One region of the Pseudoalteromonas sp. Ps84H-4 genome, then DNA from elsewhere that is predicted to be linked to it. Evidence: riboswitches for the same ligand, from Rfam matches in the RefSeq annotation. Region 1 holds a riboswitch; the other holds the start of a gene.

Region 1 (8,393 bases):
CTCAGTATAAAGAGCCGGAAGCGCTAATAAGAAAATAACAATAAAATAAACAAGTAAGAATGCACCGCCGCCATGGTTTGCCGCTTGTGTTGGAAAGCCCCAAATATTACCTAAACCTACCGCCGCACCAGAAGCTGCTAAAACGAAACCTAATCGACTTTGAAAGCCGTCACGAACTTGTGCCATACATCTACAAATCTGTTATTATTTTTCCTCATTAAACCATAATTACAGTCAACTGCGTAAACTATTTACGTTTGTTCGTGCCTATAAATGTGCATCTGCTGTAAAAATAAACAAAACTAAATACGAGCCTTCGTGTAAGCGTCAAACCATGAGCAGCCACTACTTTTCGAATACTCTTATCATCGAGCAGCAAAGCCAAACAACGGCCAAAAAAATTATGCTGATGGATGCAGCACGTATTGATGTTGCAAGTTTACCCGTTGATAAATTACTCAGTGGGTTTGAATTGAGCGTACTTGAAAAACGCAAAGTTCCTAGCGCCAAGCAAGAGTACTTAGCGACTCGCCTAACGTTAAAGTATTTGTATCAACACGCTTACCCTAATGACGATTTAGCCCTTAATGAAATATCGAGCCAGTTTGATGACAAAGACAGTAAGCTCAAATTATATACAAAACGCAGAGAACCTGTGTGGGCCTGTTTATCACATTCAAATGGTTTAATTGGCGCTGCTCTTAACCCAGAACAGCAGCTATTTGGTTTTGATATTGAACAAAGCAGTAAACCTCGCCCTTTTCTCAAACTCGCAAAGCACTTTTATCATCAAGATGAAGTTGACTTAATTAGCCGTTTTGATGCTCCCGATGAACAAGCACAGTGCTTTTTTAGAATTTGGACATTAAAAGAGGCGCTTGCCAAAGCAAGTGCTCAGCCGATTGCGAAACTACTTGCTCCTAATGTATTCGAAGAATTGAGCAAACATAATTTCAGCGCGAGTAGTAACTCTATTGAAGGGTTTGATATAAGTGTTGTGGCACAAAAAAGCACTGACTGGCAGTGCTCTTTTATTAATTTTAACGACCTACGCCGCGACTTGGCTTTCTAATAGTCGGCTGTGAATAGCCTGCACGACTTCATCTGACTCACTTTGCTCAACTAAGAAGCACAGGTTATGTTTACTTGCACCGTGGCAAATTAAACGAATATTAAAATCACTCAATACCTGCATTAAGTTCATTTCTTGCTGACGTAATTGAATCTCAGAACCAATTAAAGCCACCAGCGTCAAGTTGTTCTCAACCGACACATGACAAAACTCAGAAAGCTTATCTAAACAGGCTTGATCAAGCTCAGGACGTGATGCATTTGGCGCATTATCTAAAGTAATTGCAACACTGATCTCTGAGGTAGTAACCAAATCAACCGAAATATTAAACTCACTTAAAATGGTGAATACACGCGCTAAGAAACCACTCGCAAGAAGCATTTCTGGGCTTTTAACGGTTAATAGAATTTGGTTTTTACGCTGCGTTACTGCACGAATACCCGGTTGCTGAGACTTTTCTTTTTCAATCCATGTACCGCCTAATTGCGGCTCACGGCTTGAACCAACAAACACACTAATATGGCTACGGCTCGCTGGTAAGATAGTTGCAGGATGCAGCACTTTTGCTCCAAACGTGGCCATTTCTGCCGCTTCATCAAAGCTTAAGCGAGCAATTGGGCTTGCTTTGGCGCATAAACGCGGATCAGTACTGAAAATACCCACAACATCGGTCCAAATATGCACGCTTTTTGCGTTAATTGCTTCAGCGAGTAATGCAGCACTGTAATCTGAACCACCACGCCCTAAAGTCGTTGTTTGATTATGTTCATTGCTACCAATAAAGCCTTGAGTTACAACAACTTGCTCATCAAGTAGCAGCACTAAATGCTCTTTAGCAGCCGCAGCGGTTGCTGCAACATTAGGTGTTGCTTTAGCAAATTGGCTATCTGTTTTTAGCACTTTACGTACATCAAAACGCACCGCATCAAGACCTTGACCACGTAATACTTGAGTGAACAAATACGATGATAAACGCTCACCAAAGCTCAGTAGCTCATCTTGCTCAGCTACTGACTTAACCCCTTCTGATGCCAAAGTTTGAAAAGCCTTAAGCGTTTCATTAAAGCCATGTGCTAAATCAGCATCGAGCGACAACTCTGCCAAAATTGCTTCTTGAATGGCGACTACGCCGGTAATGTGCTCATCACGCTCAACCGCGCTCAAATCACGTTTACACAATGCAACTAAATGATTGGTCACGCCAGCACTGGCACTCACAGCAACAATACGTACTTGGTTATCAGCACAAACGATTTCTGCGCAGCGGCTCATAGCATCAAAGTTAGCTACACTGGTACCGCCAAATTTTGCAACAACGTAATCTGATTTTGTATTGGCGGCTAATTGGGTATTCATGTCGTCTCCTTTTGTGGAAAACTATCCACAGTAAATCAAGAAGAACTCGGCAAGGGGGTGCTTTGAAAATAAAGAGTAGTCCATGCCAGAAGCTCTCCACCTAGTTTGGTGACAGTTTTGAGGATTCAGCCCCATAAACCGAAAAATAACCGTGACGTCCGGATAATTTTCTCGGCGAGTACTTCCCTCATTAATGGTCATCGGCGTTCGTCACCTCACATTAACTACCTAAGTATCGCACCTCTTCTGAATGTTAAGTTAACACCTGGTTAAAATAACAAAGCCTGCTGTTAAAAGCAGGCTTCGAAAGTTAACGTTTAGACGTCTAGCTGTCAAGTTGTTTTATGAAATTAAACTGCCCGCTAAGTGCGAACCGTAATAACCAACGGTATAAGCAATTAATAAATAAACCGACATTTTAAGATAGCTCATAAAGGTCAGTGCTTTGACCTTACTCATGGCAATAATACCTGCCGCAGAGCCGATAATAAGCATTGAGCCACCTACCCCTGTTGCGTAAGTAAATGATAGCCATTGCTGTGGACTCATCACAATATCTGCTTTTAAGAGTGCTGCAGTTAAAGGTACGTTATCTACCGCCGCCGATAATAGCCCCATTAAGTAATTGGCATATTCAGGCGCCATCAATTCATAAAGGTGAGTAAATTTAGCAAGCATGCCAACTTCTTTTAATGCGCCAACCAGCAATAACACACCCACGAAGAACAATAAGGTGTCGTACTCAATTTCACGAATATAATCGATGATTTTTTTGTTCACATCTTTTTTGCGCATTAAAAATTGCGCAACCAAAAACATCAGTGATAAACCAAATAAAAAGGTTAATAGCGGTGGCACACTATAAAGTACGCTTAAAGTTAACGTGGCTATGATGGTCGAGAAGAAGATAACCGCAATGGTAATATCGGTTTTTTCAATACGACGAGCTGTTTGCTTTTCAAATACCACATTACCCGACATACCCACCGATAACATTGCCGCTAACAATGCAACACTTGCAAGTGCAGGTACAATTAATAATAACAAGTTAGCAATGGTGACTTTATCGTCTAAGAAAATCATCAGTGTTGTAACATCACCGGTGATCAGCGACACCCCACCCGAGTTAACACTGAATACAATTAAGGTTGCGTATTTTATTAATTTTTTAGGATCTAACTTCAGTGACATCACTACCGCAAGCGAGATTAAAGTTGCCGTTATGTTGTCTGATATCGATGAAAATAAAAACGCAAAACCACCAATCAAAAACATCAGCTTTCGTTCACTGATTTGATTTGGCATAATTTTATGCACAATATTCTGGATAAAGCCTTTAGAGTTTAAATACGCTACAAAGGTCATCGCAGCCATTAAAAATAGCCACAAAGTCGCGATTTCTAATATATTGTGATCCAGTTGATGTTGCATGGTTTCTGGGCTTTGCCCATGAATCGGAGAGATAAATAAGATAATCCAGCATAAAGTGCCAAAAAAAAGCGTCGTTTTGGCCTTGTTTACATGGATAATATCCTCTATAACGATAAGCAAAAATGCCACCGCTATCAGGGTTAGGATAAGTGGGGTTACCATGGTGTTTGAACAACCTTTATAATAATGTAAAAATTGTAAGACGAGTGTTTCGGCGCGGATTCTAGCAGCATCGACAGCATAAAACTATTCTCAATTACATAATTTACTACTAATCGCTAACACCAAAGTCTGAATTTACTGGAGCCTTATGATCCCAGCTAAAAAGTTATTAAATACCCTTACAGAGCATTGGGGGGTGTTAGAACTATTATTTAAACGTTTTAAAATGGCTGATTTCAGCTTGAAAGACGTACAAAATGCGATAAAACAAAAACAACCTACTTGGTCAAATGAACGCATTTATAAAGAAACAAATCGTTTATTGAATCAAGACATCATTATTCCACTGGCTAAGTCATCGCAGTTAGAAATCAACCGCGCGATCGCCGATTTTGCAACTTTCTTGCTACAAGAAGAGCACCTAGGTCTTGCCCAAGAAATTAGTGTGCTCGTTGATGACCTTGCTCGCCTTGGTAACCGCCTTGCTAAAGCGGGTGAAATTGAAGATTACGACGAGCTACGCCGCTTTAGCCGCATTATGGATGATCGGGTTCGCAAAATAATGAAATTGTTTGCCCATAATGAAAACGCAATTTTAAATATTGTTGAACAAGCCAAAGCTAACAACGCAGTGCAATCTTTGCAAAAGCGCTATCAAGCAGTCATTGAAGCGTTCGATGAATACATCGAGCCTATGCTGGAAATGGTGGATATTCGTGGTGACTTTCATGCTTGCTTTCATACCATCGAATTGCAAATTAGCACGCAAATAGAGCAAATTGACCGCCTAGGTAAGTCATATCAAGACAAGCGCATGCTTGAACAATTACGTACCCGTATTTTAGAAATGCATTTAATTGGTCGTGAAAGCTTACGTAAAAGCGCCGATATGCTGATGCCGCTGCGTGAAGAATTACGCCGCAATAACCTAATTACTCGCCAAGCAGCTAAAGTGCTTGGTTTAGTGCGTAAAAATGGCGTCGATAACATGTTAAGTGCAGTACAGCCTAACTTTGTTTCAGACGCGCAACGTTTTTCACTTGGTCAGCAACGTCATATCGTGGCCTATATGGCAGGCTTAGTTGACTTTGAGCACGATGAATATCAGCTTCCTGAACAGGATGATGTACCTGCGTATCAAAGTCCGCATATTCCTGATTACAACGATGTTAAAACCCAATTTAGAAGACGCTTTAAAAAAGCCAGCAAAAAAGCTCAGCCACTCCTTAGTTTTTTAGATGAAAGCTACCCAGATCTTGAGGCTGACGAAATGCTGTTCTTGTATCAAAAACTAATTAGCGATGGCGACCTTGAGATTAGCCAAAGCCAAGAGAAAGTAAAAATAAAAATTGCCCAGCAACACTTCTCTCTTTACCCATTTAACTCATCGATTGCTGACGATAAAAAAGCAACAGAGCAATAACCATGACAGATATTAATTTAGATGATTTAACGCATCTGCAAGCTATTAATAAAAAGCTCACATCAGGCTACCACATTAGCGAACAAGACACGCTGATGTGGCAAGAGCTTGATCAACACATTGATGCTTATCGCGCGTTATTTAACACCCTTGGCCATGACTTACAACATGATAGCCGTGGCTTTTACTATTTTGGCAGCGACGAAAGCACCCCAAATATGGGTAAAATTTCGCGTGCCATCGCACTGACTATCTACATCTTGATTGAGCACTATGCCAATACTGGTAAAGATCCAATGCGGGCCTTGTTTGACGAAGTAAACGACCTTGAACTAATGCAAACCTTAGTGCAAATCAACAAGCACCTGTTTGATCAATTAGAAATCTTTTCAGGCTCAGATTTACGCAAAGACGTTTACCTTCGTATGGTACGTTTAGGTCTTGCTCGCGAAGTAGAAAATGGCTTTATGCTGCAAGCACCTATTTATCGTTATATCGATGCATTAATGGAAGTAAACGAAGAAACCTACCTAGGAGATGACGAATAATGCAAAGCCAAAGCCTATACGGACTCAGCAAACTTGCGCTTTTAAATACCGCTGGCTATGCAAAATGCGTGATCCCGCTGGATAAAAGTAGTTCAATCTGTGCACCTAATAATACCGGTAAAAGCTCGGTAATTAATGCCCTGCAATTTCCACTGATCAATGATTTACGTTTAACAGAATGGGATGGCCACGATTTAGACGAAACCCGAAAATTCTACTTTTCGTCAGACCAATCCTATATTTTACTCGAAGCTGACCTACCTAATGGCCCTGTGGTGATTGGTGTTGCCGGCCTTGGTAAAATTGCTGGTTACGCGCATCAGTTTTTTTGCTACCAAGGTAAGTTGAACCTTGAACACTACACTCAAGGCAAAACCATTGTAAAATTCACCAAGCTTTTTAATCACTTAAAAGAGCAAGGCTTCAATCCAATTGAATTAAAAGCGCAGGAGCTAAACGCCCTACTCACTGGCGGCGCAACCCCATTTGATGGCGATATCAACTTAAAGATGATCCCCCTCAATAACGTGCAAGATTCAGCAATTTACAAAGAAATTTTCCGCCGTATCCTTAACTTGCATAAGTTAGGTGCCAGCGATGTTAAACGCTTTATGTTACGCGTATTTGAGCGTCATATGTCAAACTCACGGGTCGACTTTTATGAAGTGTGGCGACGTTCATTCGATAAAGTGAATCGCGCTAAACGTGAATTAAAAGCCCTTGAGTCAATGCAAGAGCCTATCGCAGCTCTTGAGTCTATGCTTGAAAACCAAACAGTTTTAAAAGGTAAGCTTGCTGCCTATGCGCCAAAAATTGACCAAGCACTGATTGACTTTGAAACCTATCAACAAGAGCAACTATCTGAGCTAAATATTGCCCTTGAAGATATCGAACACGAAAAGCATGAGTTCGAACAAAAGCAGCAGCTGTATATTCAGCAATCACGTGATATTGAACGTAAGCAAACACAAATTGAACAATGGTTTTTAGACTATCGAGCGCTTAAATCTGAGTTTGAATTGGTGAATAAAGCCACTTTAAAAGTAAGCCTTACGCAACTTAAGCAAGATTATGAATCGCTATCGCATTCATTAAGCAGTGCCCAAGGTCAAAGCTTACACACCCTTGATTACCGCATTAGCGAAACACAAAAGCAAATTAAGAGCTTAAAACTGCAGTTAAAGAATCTCGAGTTCAATTTATTCACTCGTATGCGTGAAGATTTATCTTTGAAAGAAGTTGAAGAGATTTCGCGTATTCTAAACCCAGATATCTTATCGTTTGCCACCACCAGCAATGGTGATGTTGAGATCACAGACGAAGATGCCTTTGGTGAGTTTTTAGAGCAGTTATCGGCCAATGTTAAAGGCGGTGTACTGACTCTTCCTGGCGCGACGATTAAACTTAAAAAGCTAAGTCCTGTGCAGATGCAAACGGGCGAAAATAAAGAGCAATTAACCGCGCAACTCGCTGCTCTTGAAAACTCACTGAAAGAGTTTAAACAGCAGCGTGAAGTCGCTGCGAATGTCGCCGAAAAGCAAAAAGAAAAAGATGCCCTATATGATGAGCTAATGGCCTCTGAAGAAGCATTAAAACGCTTTGAACAATTTGAAGTGATGCAGCAATCTGTCGATGCACAAACTCTACTAAAAGAGCAATTAAATGCAGAGCGCGAACAAGTTGACGACTACCTGCAAGACATTCAAAAGAACAGTGGTTCAATCAGCGACCGTCGCTCAATTATTAAATCGAAAAAAGATCTGCTTGCGCGTCAAGCTGACCGTTTACGCCAAGTTAAATCAGAACGTATTGATCACACGCTTGATTTTTATTCAGGCAAAGTGACGCCATACATGATTGAAATCAGTATTGATTTTGATAATTTAAGTGATCTTATTCATCACTTTAACAAAGACTGCCAAGAACTACGCAACTTTGATATCAACGTACGTAACACCTACATGCATATTTATAATGCGGGTATTACTAAGTTTGATAACGAAAACGATGAGTTTACTAAATACGAAAAGCTTATTAGCGCGTTTCATAACATTGATAACGAGCGCGATGCTGTTGAGCGTCAAGGCCGAGTTGCGTTAACCGAAGTAGCCGCCACCATTAAAGGATTGCGTGAAGACTTAGACCGCCTACGCCGCGAAATGAACAGCTTTAATAAAGGCATCAGTCAGCATCGGATCTCTAACCTTCAAGCATTCAAAATTAATGTTATTCCGCGCAAGATGTTAGTTGATAGCATTGATACCATTATCAGTACCTCAAACCAGTTTGAGCAAGGCGATACTCTAGACCTATTAAGTCAAGAGCCTTATAGCGAGTCTGCGGTAAACGAAGCGAAAGATCATTTAATTAAACTTGCCTCAGAAAAAGCAGGTTTAACACT
Region 2 (8,393 bases), on a different contig from region 1:
GGCACCAATTGGCTCAAGCACGCCACCTAGCTGTACTGCTGCACTTAGGTGAACATTTTTACCTACTTGTGCGCATGAACCCACTAATGCGTGACTGTCGACCATCGTGCCTTCGTCGATGAATGCGCCAATATTTACATACGCTGGTGGCATGATAATCGTGCCTTTAGCAACGTGTGCGCCACGACGAACACTGCTACCACCTGGTACCATACGCACGCCGGCATTTGCAGCAAAGCCCTGTGGTGCTAGGTTGTGCTTATCCACAAAACCACCTGGGAACTCGGTATTTGTGCCATTTTTAAAGGCTTCTAAAATGCCTTGTTTAACTTCAACATTGGCATGCCAGTTGCCGTTTTCGTCTTGTGTAGCTGCGCGCACTGCGCCCGATTCTAAGTTGTTTAATAATTCTAACCAGCTCATGATAAAACCTGTTTTTAGTTCCAAGATAAAATTGTGTTGTTTGCGTGGGTGATGCTGTCTGTTTGCTCTAGCTCTAAATGCGTAAGCGGCGGACGTAAATGCGGGGTATTTATTTTACCTTGCAGGTGCATCAGTACTTTTACGGGGATTGGATTTGCGACAGCAAATAAGCTTTGAATCGCTTGCGACCAATCGGTGAATAGATTTGGATATTGACCACTTAAACTGCGTTTAACAAACTCATGGGTTTGACTCGGCCAAGCATTTGCGGCAACCGAAACTAAACCTTTTGCACCCGCTTGAGCAAAATACGGCATAAGTGCATCATCACCACTGAAGATAGCCAGTGTTGGTGACGCCGTTCTAAAGCCTTCAAATTTGCTAATGTCACCACTGGCTTCTTTTAAAGCCCAAAGGTTTTTGTGCTCAGCAAGGTTTTTGATCACCTGCGGTGAAATCTCAACTGCACTGCGTCCTGGTACGTTATACAACATACAAGGGTGATGACTTGCGTTAAGTAGGCTTTCAAACCAATGTGTTTGGCCAACAACCCCAGGTTTTGCATACAGAGGAGAGCCCAATAGGTAGCCATGAATAGGTAGTTGGTTGCAGTATTCAACCCAAGCAATTTGCTGCTTAAGGTTCATGCCGCCCACAGCGACCATAAGTGGTACAGTCGGTGCTAATTGGCAAACATGCTCAACAATGGCTTGTTGCTCTTTAAGTGAAAGCGCCAGTCCTTCGCCGGTGCTGCCAAGCAATAAAATACCGTTATTAGCATCTTGCTGCTCAGCGACCAGTTGCCCTAGGGCCGTGTAATCGACCTCGCCAGATTCAGAAAATGGCGTGACAAGCGCTGTCCATAATGGATAGTCGTTTAAATCAAAATTGTTGATCATCTCTCACGAACTTATAAGGTATTCGAAGAGTTTATGCGGGAGCAATTGAATGGAGCCGCATGTCGTCATTCGAACAAGGTATAATTCGAAGAGCGAATGGGCTTAAAATAATAAAGACGCAACGGCCTTATTATACTAAGACCAGAAGCTCTCCACCAAACTAATCAATAGCCTTTTGCTATTGTTGGTGACAGTCGCTGGGATTCAGCCCAGTCGCCCGAAATAAGCACCTCACAAACGGTGTTACTTCTCGGCGTTAATTCCCCTCACGTATGATCAACAGAGTCTGTGCTCCTCCTATACGCTACCTGAATAACGCACCTCTTCCAGCCCTTTATGCTCGCTTTATAGCTTAAAGCCAACATAGTTAAATAGGGTATCAGCGGCGATTAAAGCATTTTAGCCATCTAGGTGTCAAGGCGGAGTATTCGTTTTTTTAGTGACCGATTTTGCAACATGGTTACGTATAAGCGTGTTTTTAGTACACTAGTATTACCCAGACGAATTGGAAGAAGAATGGAAAAGTTTAACGATATCTATCAGCGAGCTGTCACCCGTAAGGGCAGTGAAGAAATGCTGCTTGCACTGCTTTCTGACCCGCTTGATAGCGCTGACATTGCCAAAATGCATGACGACTTATGGTTGGAAGAGTTAACGCGTAAAGTGTTCCAAAGTGGTTTTTACTGGTCTGTTATCAATAGTAAGTGGTCAGGATTTCGAGAGGTATTTTGGGACTTCAGTGTTGAGAAACTATTAATGATGCCACCTGATATGCTCGAGCAAAAAGCCAGTGATGAACGTATTATTCGTAACTTTAAAAAAGTACAAACGATCCCTGAAAATGCCTACATGATCCATGAAGTAGCTGAAAAACATGGTAGTTTCAGCCAATTTGTAGCTGATTGGCCAGTAAATAATATTATCGGTTTGTGGGCTTACTTAAAAAAGCATGGTGCGCGACTAGGTGGGAACACAGGGCCTTATGCATTGCGTGCTATGGGTAAGGATACTTTTTTACTGTCTCGAGACGTAGAAAATTATTTACGTGCTCATGAATTAATTGACGGTGGCTTACAAACTAAAAAGTCATTACAAGCTGCACAAGACTTTTTCAACGAGCTACAACAACAAAGTGGCTTTAGCCTGCAAGCGCTAAGTCAATTAGTTGCCTATGGGGTAGGCGATAACCGCGTTGGCATAGCTGCGCGATAGGATTTTTTATGAAACTGCAAACTAGGTATACCGATATCAGCGAACTATTGGCTATTGAAGATATGCCTACTCGCGCCGCTGATCCCGCATTATTGTTATTCAATGATAAATTAGCTCAGTCGCTTGGTATTAGTCATGATCCAGAATACCTAGCAGGACAGTTAAGTGGCTCAATAACTGATGACAGCGTAAAGCCTATTGCTTTAGGTTACTCAGGGCATCAATTTGGTCATTTTTCACCACATCTGGGGGATGGCAGAGCGCATTTGCTTGGAGCAGTTAAAGACGTTGAAGGAGTACTGTGGGACATACAGCTTAAAGGGGCGGGTGCTACAGTGTTTTCACGTGGTGGTGATGGACGTTGTGCGATTGGGCCGGCGGTTCGTGAGTTTATAATGAGCGAAGCGATGGCTGCATTAGGTGTCGCGACAACTCGCTGCTTAGCTGTTGTTACTACCGGCGAAACGGTGTATCGACAACCACCTCGGCCAGGCGCTGTCGTAACTCGCGTAGCAAAAAGTCATATTCGCGTTGGTTCATTTCAGTATTTAGCAACCCAGGGCGATATTGAAGGCTTAGAAAAGTTAGTTGATTACGCACTCAGTTGTCATTTCCCAGAGATAGATACGCGTGCAGAGCAACGTTATGTAGACTTTTTAACCGCAGTCATAGATAAGCAAATTGAGCTTATCATCAGTTGGATGCGAGTGGGATTCATCCATGGTGTAATGAATACAGACAATACATTAGTGAGTGGTGAAACCATTGATTACGGCCCATGCGCTATGATGAACCAGTTTGACTTTGATACTGTGTTTAGTTCCATAGACCATCAAGGGCGCTATGCATTCGGTAACCAACCAAACATTGCGAATTGGAATTGCGCGCGATTAGCTGAGAGCTTGCTGCCATTATTTAAAAATGAACAGCAAGCTTTGTCGTTATTATCCAGTGCAGTAAATAGTTTTGCTGAAAAGTTTAATCATGCATTTACTACAATGTGGCGACGGAAGTTAGGACTTCTAGATGAACACGACGATAACCAAGCTTTAGTGACTGAGTTACTCACTCTGATGCAGCAAAATAACCTTGATTATACTAATACTTTCAATGCTCTTACGGAGTCATTACTTGCGGATTTTGCATTACCGGATAGTATTAAGGGGTGGGCTGCAAAGTGGCGAGTCAGAACATCAGCTGAAAGTTATGACATCATGCGTGCTGTTAATCCTGCAGTCATTCCACGCAACCATAATATTGAAATGATCTTGGCGGAATATGAAAAAACAGGATGTAGTTCAATGCTGAATGGCTTTTTATCAGTTTTATCAAAGCCCTACGTTTACGATCAGCAATTCGAATCTTGGTATGAGCCACCTGAAAATGGCGATGCTAATTATCAAACATTTTGTGGTACCTAATGCATTTGTACTTGCTTGAAATAAAAAGTGTTTATTTAGTTTTTTTAAATGCTTGCTGATTGAGCAGAATAAACGCAAGTGCTATCATAGAATGGAGTTAACTTATTGCTTTAGATGATGATCTAATACGACTTTAGAATCATGTTAGACGTAATTTAAATAATTCTTTTGTTATATTGGATTCAGCTTTATTAAGTATTAAGCATCAAGTGTTAAGCATTGATAATTAATAAATAAGTAAAATTGTGGCTTATGAACTATCGTAAGATTGATTTTTTGAGCTACTCAACAGTTTTTAAATACTCAACAAACATTAGCTGAAAACAGCTTTATTGTGAAAATGGGAAGGAAATAATGAAACTAAAATCACTTACTATTGCGTTAGCACTGGCTGCAACGAGTTCTACAGCCCTCGCTGCTGAAAAAGAAGGTTTTTATATTGGCGCATTTGGCGACTATTACGACAATTCTTGGGAAAATGTTCGTGATTATCCGCCAGGTGGATTGAATGTTGATGACTCAACTGGTTGGGGCTTAGAGTTAGGCTATCGTTTCAGTGATTACTGGAGCGCGCGTCTAGAATATGCAGACATGGACTTTGATTGGACTGCAGATTTAGCTAATGGTACTTCAACAAGTGGCTCTGAAAGCGGCGAGCGTTACGGTATTGATGCTTTATATCACTTAGGTGGCGGCCCATTCTATGGTATTTTTGGTCTTAAGAACTTAAGTGCTCTAGATGAAAACTTAACGTTTGCTAACGTTGGTGCCGGTTATCAGCACTACTTTACAGACAATTTCGCATTTAACGCTGAAACGTCTTTATATCAAGGTCTTGATCGTGGTTACACTGATGTTGGCGCTAAATTAGGTTTCAGCTATATTTTCGGTAACCAAAGCTCATCTGAGCCAGTAGAGCCTGCGCCGGTTGTTAGCGCTCCAACTGATAGCGATAATGATGGTGTTATGGATGCTGATGATCAGTGTGCTAACACACCAATGACTGATGCAGTAGATAGCACAGGCTGTACATTATACGAAGAAAAAGAAGCAACTATCACCTTGTTAGTTACTTTCCCGCATGATGTAGCAGAAGTACCAAACAAATACTTCAGCGATATTGCAGATGTGGCTGCGTTTATGAAAGAAAACCAAGACACATCAGTTGTATTAGAAGGCCACGCCTCTGCAGTGGGTGATGCTGACTATAATATGAAGCTTTCAGAAAAGCGCGCACAAGATGTTGCTGATGAACTTATCAAAGACGGTATCGCTGCAGATAGAATTTCGACAGTTGGATACGGTGAAGAGCGTTTGAAAAATAAAGCCTACACACTGGAAGCACATGCTGAAAACCGTCGTGTAGAAGCGCAAATTACAAGCGTTGAACGTGTAAAAGTTCTTCGTAAATAAGACTAAACTATTATAAATATGTAAATACTCCTATATTTATAAATAGTTAAAAATAGTAAAGCCGAGCCAAGTAGTTGGTTCGGCTTTATTTTTTTAATTTAAGAACATAATTATTTTTCGATTAAATAAAATAATCTTCAGAATGTACCTTTTTGTTAAATGATAATTTAAGTGAATATTGATTTGAATCATCAAAGTAACTATCAACCATTTGTGCTATAGCTTTTTTAGTTACCTTGTAGAATAATTATTAGGTAATATAATTATTTTTACTGTAATGTTTTTTTAGTATCAATATTGTTGGATTTATATTGATTCTTTTTACGTCGCTGTATTTAGTTGGTGTTGTTAAATTAAGAAAATTTATTATGTTGTTTGGGTTTATTAAGTTTGGATTAATTACTCATCAACTATCTTGACGGAATGTAGGCTACACGGCCTTAAGTTATCTTAAATGGAAGGGAATGAAACATGAAACTGAAACCACTTACAATTGCTTTAGCGCTTGCTGCAACAAGTGCCTCAACAATCGCAGCCGAGAAACAAGGTTTTTATATTGGTGCGTTTGGTGATTACTACGATAATTCATGGGAGAATATCCGTGATTATCCGCCAGGTGGCCTAGACGTAGACGACTCAACAGGGTGGGGTTTAGAGCTTGGTTATCGCTTTAGCGACTACTGGAGTGCCCGCTTAGAATACGCAGATATGGATTTCGATTGGAACGTGACCGACAACGATGGAACTACAATGAGTGGTTCTGAAAGCGGTAAGCGTTACGGTATCGATGGTTTGTATCACTTTGGCGGTGGCCCATTCTACGGTATTTTCGGTTTGAAAAACCTTGACGCTGTTGATGAAGATTTAATGTTTGCTAACGTGGGTGCCGGTTACCAGCACTACTTTACAGATAACTTTGCATTTAACGCAGAAACTTCTTTATACCAAGGTCTTGACCGTGGCTACACTGATGTTGGTGCTAAATTAGGTTTCAGCTATATCTTTGGTGATCAAAGCGAACCAGAGCCAGTTGAGCCAGCACCTGCAGTTGTACCTGTTCCGGTTGAGCCAGTTGATAGCGATGGCGACAGCATTCCAGATGCAGATGACCAATGCGCTAATACACCTATGACAGATGCTGTAGATGCTTCTGGTTGTACATTATACGAAGACCGTGAAGTAACGAAGAGCTTACTAATCACATTCCCTAACAATACATCTAAAGTTTCACAACAATATTTAGATGATATTGACAGTGCAGCTGCATTCTTAAAAGAGCATCCAGGCACTGATGTTGTATTAGAAGGTCACACTTCATCTGTTGGTAAAGCAGATTACAATAAGTGGTTATCGAAAAAACGTGCTGATGCAGTCGCTAAGAAGCTTATTGAAGATGGTATTGATGCGATGCGCCTAACTACAGTTGGTTATGGTGAAGAGCGTCTTAAAAATCCAGCTAACACGCCGGAAGCACATGCAGAAAACCGTCGTGTAGAAGCAAAAGTTAAAGTTATTGAACGTGTTAAAGTAGAGCGTTAATAGTTAGACTTTGCATAGAGTTTAAAACCCAGCCTAGTGCTGGGTTTTTTGCTTTTAAAACACAGATAGGAATGATTCTTAATAAATATTCATCAGAATAGCTTTTTTTTTTAGTACTATTCATGTTATTTATACTGAATATAAAGTGCCTAAGCGCAGCATGGATTTTCATCTATACTTAAAAGCTTTATAATTAACCGTCAGAATACTATAAGTACTGGGTAAAATTGCTATTTAGATTAATAGAACCGAGTACTTTCACGTCACCAAGAGGGCAATATTGTGCTACAAGAATATCGTAAACACGTAGAAGAACGTGCCGCGTTAGGTATCGTACCAGCGCCACTAGATGCTCAGCAAACGGCTGATCTTATTGAACTAATCAAAAATCCACCGGCAGGTGAAGAAGAATTTATCGTAGACCTTCTTGTTAACCGCGTACCACCAGGTGTTGATGATGCTGCTTACATTAAAGCAGGTTTCTTAGCTGCAGTTGCAAAAGGCGAAGCGAGCTCACCACTTGTATCAAAAGAAAAAGCAGCTGAGCTACTTGGTACTATGTTAGGTGGTTACAACATCGCACCTATGATCGAACTTCTAGACGACGAAGCGTTAGCACCAATCGTTGTTAAAGGTTTATCAAACACATTATTAATGTTCGATGCTTTCTACGATGTAGAAGAAAAAGCGAAAGCAGGTAACGAATTTGCTAAGCAAGTAATCGAATCTTGGGCAAATGCAGAATGGTTTGTAAACAAGCCTGCAGTTGCTGAAAAAATCTCAGTTACCGTATTCAAAGTAACGGGCGAAACAAACACAGATGACCTTTCACCTGCTCCAGATGCATGGTCACGTCCTGATATCCCACTACACGCTTTAGCAATGCTGAAGAACGAACGTGATGGTATCAACCCTGACAAACCAGGTGAAGTTGGTCCAATTTCACAGCTAGAAGAGCTTAAAACTAAAGGTTTACCTCTTGCATACGTTGGTGATGTAGTTGGTACGGGTTCTTCTCGTAAATCTGCAACTAACTCTGTACTTTGGTTCATGGGTGATGATATTCCTCACGTACCAAACAAACGCGTTGGTGGTGTATGTTTAGGTGGTAAAATCGCGCCTATCTTCTTCAACACAATGGAAGACTCTGGTGCATTACCAATCGAACTACCTGTTGATGAGCTAAACATGGGTGACCAAATCGATATCTTCCCATACGAAGGTGTTGTTAAGCGTCACGGCACAGATGAAGTAATCTCTACTTTCTCTCTTAAATCAGACGTAATTCTTGATGAAGTGCGTGCTGGCGGTCGTATTCCACTGATCATCGGTCGTGGTTTAACTGATAAAGCGCGTGCATCTCTAGGTATGGAAGCTGAAGATATCTTCCGCAAACCTGCCCTTGTAACTGATTCTGGTAAAGGCTTCACATTAGCTCAGAAGATGGTTGGTAAAGCATGTAACATGCCTGGCGTACGTCCTGGTC

The links. A riboswitch is a leader RNA that binds a small molecule or an ion and turns the genes downstream of it on or off. The one in region 1 is predicted to bind lysine.
Region 2: another riboswitch for lysine. It lies ahead of dapA (4-hydroxy-tetrahydrodipicolinate synthase); the one in region 1 lies ahead of lysC (lysine-sensitive aspartokinase 3).

Annotation. Positions count from the first base shown of each region.
Region 1 is NZ_JAMXSK010000006.1:6,657-15,049, reverse strand. Features, by position in the region: gene NH454_RS07480 (sodium-dependent transporter) at 1-186, opposite strand, end outside; gene NH454_RS07475 (4'-phosphopantetheinyl transferase superfamily protein) at 335-1,072, shown strand; gene lysC (lysine-sensitive aspartokinase 3) at 1,049-2,428, opposite strand; lysine riboswitch at 2,510-2,682, opposite strand; gene nhaD (sodium:proton antiporter NhaD) at 2,771-4,021, opposite strand; gene NH454_RS07460 (hypothetical protein) at 4,170-5,444, shown strand; gene NH454_RS07455 (hypothetical protein) at 5,447-5,992, shown strand; gene NH454_RS07450 (ATPase) at 5,992-8,393, shown strand, end outside.
Region 2 is NZ_JAMXSK010000004.1:118,239-126,631, reverse strand. Features, by position in the region: gene NH454_RS06195 (2,3,4,5-tetrahydropyridine-2,6-dicarboxylate N-succinyltransferase) at 1-423, opposite strand, end outside; gene dapA (4-hydroxy-tetrahydrodipicolinate synthase) at 438-1,322, opposite strand; lysine riboswitch at 1,460-1,656, opposite strand; gene NH454_RS06185 (DNA-3-methyladenine glycosylase I) at 1,839-2,534, shown strand; gene NH454_RS06180 (protein adenylyltransferase SelO family protein) at 2,543-3,955, shown strand; gene NH454_RS06175 (OmpA family protein) at 4,310-5,368, shown strand; gene NH454_RS06170 (OmpA family protein) at 5,840-6,907, shown strand; gene acnB (bifunctional aconitate hydratase 2/2-methylisocitrate dehydratase) at 7,190-8,393, shown strand, end outside.